Regions from separate parts of the Tardiphaga sp. OK245 genome, predicted to be linked through region 1. Evidence: predicted binding sites of a transcription regulator. Region 1 holds the regulator's gene; the other holds the start of a gene.
The links. The regulator LexA, encoded in region 1, represses DNA repair genes until DNA is damaged. The targets are predictions, from matches to a motif close to TGTTCNNNNTGTGTTCNG.
Positions count from the first base shown of each region.

Region 2: the regulator LexA is predicted to act here: its motif matches at 1,092-1,109, upstream of BLW80_RS07660 (helicase-related protein).

Region 1 is NZ_FNWZ01000003.1:790,068-792,473, forward strand. It holds gene BLW80_RS16305 (GNAT family N-acetyltransferase) at 1-268, shown strand, start outside; gene lexA (transcriptional repressor LexA) at 571-1,293, shown strand; gene BLW80_RS16315 (ComEC/Rec2 family competence protein) at 1,311-2,406, opposite strand, start outside.
Region 2 is NZ_FNWZ01000002.1:207,525-209,930, reverse strand. It holds gene BLW80_RS07665 (DUF3108 domain-containing protein) at 1-674, shown strand, start outside; gene BLW80_RS07660 (helicase-related protein) at 1,190-2,406, shown strand, end outside.

The DNA.
Region 1 (2,406 bases):
TGTCGGCCGGGGCATCGGCCGGCTGTTGATGCGCGAGTTGATCGATGTCTGCGCAGCCGCCGGCTTCCGGCAGATCATCGGCTATATCGATGCCGACAACACGGCCTCGCTCGGCTTGCATGAGAGCTTCGGCTTTGCCCGCGTCGGCTTGCTGCCCGGCGTCGCCTATCGCTCCGGCCGCTGGGCCGACACGATCATGGTTCAGCGCTCGCTGGCCACCGGCTCCACGACTCCGCCGCCGCCCATTGGGCGCATGACGTCCGCGTAGCCCAAGCGACCGCGGAAGCATTTTCCATGTCCGTCGAGGATCGACGACTGGTGAGGAACAGCCTCCTCAAACCTCCCTCAACGTGCATTCTGTTGACGGCAAATTAAGCATTGCAGAACACATATGGAACATATAGTGTTCGTTCATGATTTGTTTCGAGATTCTGTGGCTTTGAGTAGTTTGAGAGTGCCCGAACTCGCGCAACCGATCTTCGAACGATCGTCTCAGGATTGAGGCTCACCGTTCGAAGGCCCTTTGAAACGCACGCGGCGGCCGACACCGTCAACTGAGGATGGCTTCAGATGCTCACGCGCAAACAATACGAACTCCTGCGATTCATCGATCAACGGCTGAAGGAAGCCGGCGTCCCGCCGTCCTTCGACGAGATGAAGGATGCGCTCGACCTGCGCTCGAAGTCCGGCATCCATCGTCTGATCACGGCGCTGGAAGAACGCGGCTTCATACGCCGTCTGCCCAACCGCGCCCGTGCCATCGAAGTCATCAAGCTGCCAGAGCTCGGCGCGCCGGTCACGGGCGGCACCGGGCGCCGCGGCTTCACGCCCAGCGTCATCGAAGGCACGCTTGGCAAGGTGCGTTCCGCCGCCAGCATCGCCAGCAACAGCGGCGATGATGACAATGGCCGCACAGTTGCCATCCCGGTGATGGGCCGGATCGCGGCAGGTACGCCGATCGAGGCACTGCAGACCCGCAGCCACACGATCAGCATGCCCGCCGACATGCTCGGCTCCGGCGAACATTACGCGCTCGAAGTGCGCGGCGATTCCATGCAGGACGCCGGCATTCTCGATGGCGACACCGTGCTGATCCAGCGCAACGAAAGCGCCGACACTGGCGACATCGTGGTGGCCCTGATCGACGACGAGGAAGCCACGCTGAAGCGCTTCCGCCGCCGCGGCGCGTCGATCGCGCTGGAGCCTGCGAATGACGCCTACGAAGTCCGCATCCTGCCGCCTAACCGGGTGCGCATTCAGGGCAAGCTGATCGGCCTGTATCGCCGCTACTGAGATTTGCGCCCGGCGGATTATTGATCTTCGGGTTGAAGATCGGTTTCCGCCGGCGTCGCATCCACCGGCCGATTTTGTGGCGTACGACTGTTTGGGATCAGATCATGCTGGGGCTCATCGGGAATTGCGCGCGACCACGGACGGTCCAGGCCACGCGGTCGCACGGCATCCATGGTAAAGCCGTTGGCGGTTCGCTGCAGGCTCACCGCACCATTTCGTTGCAAGCGATCCTGATCGATCACCAGCGCCCTGCAATCCCTCGGCGGTTGTTTCGTCGTGACGATGAGCGCCGCTTTCTCGCAATCATCTGTGAAGGCATCCGGCTGTAAAACCAGCGCCACCAAAGCGCCATCGGCCAGCGCCGTGATGCACCCGTCGCGGTCGCAGGACACACCGTGGCTGAGGGAGGCATCGGTCGGCAGACGCGCATCGGCATCGCCGGCGAGCCACTCTTTCAGCAAAAATGTATCCTTGGCGCTGCGCATCACATGGAGATGCCCGTCCCTGCCCCGTACCGCAACGCTGTGACCGTCACCCGAGATCAGCACATCCGGCTGCTTCACCAGCAATGCCCAGACAATCGAGAGCACCAGCACGCCAGCCCCCGCGAAGCGCAACGGCGTGCGCAGCAATCCGAGCACGATGATGCCAATACTGGCTGATATCAGCGGTCCGGTGCCGAAGGCCGGCATCCGGCCGATGGCACCGGGCAAGGCTGCGACCCATTGCGTGACCACGATCATCCACTGGATGCCGACATCCATCAGCCGCCAGAACACACCGTCAAAGCCGAACGGCATGGCCACCAAACCAAGAATACCCGCCGGCATCACCAGCGCCGAGACCACCGGCATCGCCAGGAGATTGGCGACGACGCCATAAGGCGTGACGCGATGGAAATGAAATGCGGCATAGGGCGTGGTGGCGAGGCCCGCGACCAGCGAAGCCAGCACGAGCATCGCGATCTCGCGTCCACCCCATAGTGCCACGCGCGCGGTCGCGGAATGATCGGGCGAGGCAAACAGCGCGGGCATGCCTATCTGCACCAATGCGACGAGCCCCAACGTCGCCGCGAAGGACATCTGGAAACTCGGATGCACCAGCGCTTCGGGT
Region 2 (2,406 bases), on a different contig from region 1:
ACCAGTATTCCGCGACGGCCAGTGGCGGCACCGCAGGTTTGCTGAAAGCATTTGCCGGCGGCTCGGGCTCCGGCCAGTCCACCGGCCGCGTGGTCGCGGGCGCGCTGGTGCCGTCGAATTATCAGGCCGTCACCACCTCCGCGAAGAAGTCCGAGACGATCAAGATGCTGATCACGCCGGGCTATGTGAAGGAGTTCTCCATCGAGCCGGAGCCGCCGCTCGATCCCGAGAAGATTCCGATCACCGATGCGCATCGCCGCAACGTGATCGATCCGATGACCGGCTCGCTGATGCGCGTCGCCGGCACCGGTGAATTGCTGACGCCGGATTCGTGCCGCACCGGCGCGTCGATCTTCGACGGCCGCATGCGCTACGATCTCAAGCTCGACTACAAGCGCATGGAAAGCGTGAAGGCCGAGAAGGGCTATCGCGGGCCTGCCATCGTCTGCGCCGTCTATTTCACGCCGATCGCCGGCTATGTGCCCGACCGCGCCGCCATCAAATATCTTGCCGCCCAGCGCAATATCGAAGTGACCCTGGTGCCGATCGCCGGAACCCGCGTGCTGGTGCCGTATCGCATGGTGGTGCCGACCCCGCTTGGCGTCGCCATGCTGGAAGCCACCGAATTCGTCACCACCCCCGCGCCGGCCAAGGCCGTGGCCAAGACGAACTGAGAGAACGAGGCAAGTTCTAAAGGAGGCGGCTCCACACACCGGCCTCATCCTGAGGAGCCGCGCCCTTGCGCGGCGTCTCGAAGGATGGTGACAGGTCTTGGCCCCGCCAGCTCATGGTTCGAGACACGCGAAGCCGCGCTCCTCACCATGAGGGACCGAGACGGGACGCTGCCGCAACATGGCCGCAAGACAAAGTGCGCCATCGCAGCATCGTCGCAAACGCGCCGCAGGATTTGCGCAGGATCCCGGCTTGACTCAAAGCCGGTTCGGAGTCCGTGCGCTGTTCATAACTTCGGGGATTTGTCGGCCCTTGTTGCGCTGTCACAAACTTGATCTAGTCAGTCTCGGAGAATGTCAGCGCGAGATGTTGGGGTGATGCGGCCATGGAGGTGCCGAGTCACCGATTCGGGCCGCTTTCGTTCCGGACTCGTTCCAAACCATCAAAAAGCGCGGCTCTGAAGCGTCGTAACCTGTCTCGGTCTTGACAGTCGGCGACGCGGAAATATCTGAAAAACATGGCCTTTTTGTCTTCTCCGCCCACGCTGTCCAACGGCAGGGCCCCCGGCGCCGGCGTCACCGCGGTGCTCGGCCCCACCAATACCGGCAAGACCCATCTCGCCATCGAGCGCATGCTCGCGCATTCGTCGGGCATCATCGGCCTGCCGCTGCGCCTGCTGGCGCGCGAGGTCTATAATAAAATTTTGGACCGCGTCGGCCCCGAAGCCGTGGCGCTGATCACCGGCGAGGAGAAGATCAAGCCCGCCAAGCCGCGCTACTGGGTGTCCACCGTCGAGGCGATGCCGCGGGATCTCGACGTGTCGTTTCTGGCCGTCGATGAAATCCAGATCGCGGCAGATCTCGAACGCGGCCACGTCTTCACCGATCGCATCCTGCATCGCCGCGGCCGCGACGAGACGCTGCTGCTCGGCGCCGCCACCATGCGCCCGATCATCGAGCGGCTGCTGCCCGGCGCCAGCATCGTGACGCGGCCGCGGCTGTCGCATCTGGAATTCGCCGGCGATCGCAAGATCACGCGGCAGCCGCGCAGGACAGCGATTGTCGCGTTTTCCGCCGACGAAGTTTACGCCATCGCCGAACTCATCAAGCGCCAGCACGGCGGCGCTGCAGTCGTATTGGGCTCGCTGTCGCCGCGCACCCGCAACGCGCAGGTCGCGATGTTCCAGAACGGCGACGTTGACTACTTAGTGGCAACCGACGCGGTCGGAATGGGCCTCAATCTCGACGTCGATCACGTCGCCTTCGCCAGCGATCGCAAATATGACGGCTACCAATTCCGCCGCCTCACGCCGTCGGAATTCGCCCAGATCGCCGGCCGCGCCGGCCGCGCCACGCGCAACGGTACCTTCGGCACCACAGGCCGCTGCGAGCCGTTCGAGCCCGAGCTCGTCAATCAGTTGCAGAACCACATCTTCGAGCCGGTGAAGGTGCTGCAATGGCGCAATTCGAAGCTGGATTTCTCCTCCATCGCGTCGCTGCAGGTCTCGCTGGCGGAGGTGCCGCGCCACGAGGCGCTGACCCGTGCGCCGATCGCCGAGGATCTGCGCGTGCTCGATCATGCCGTCCGTGACGTCGACGTGCGCGAAATGGCGCAGGGCAAGGTCGCCGTCGAGAAACTGTGGGATGCGTGCCAGATTCCAGATTACCGCCGCATCGCGCCCGCTGCACACGCAGAGCTGGTAGTCACTATCTTCAACTTCCTGATGCAGCGTGG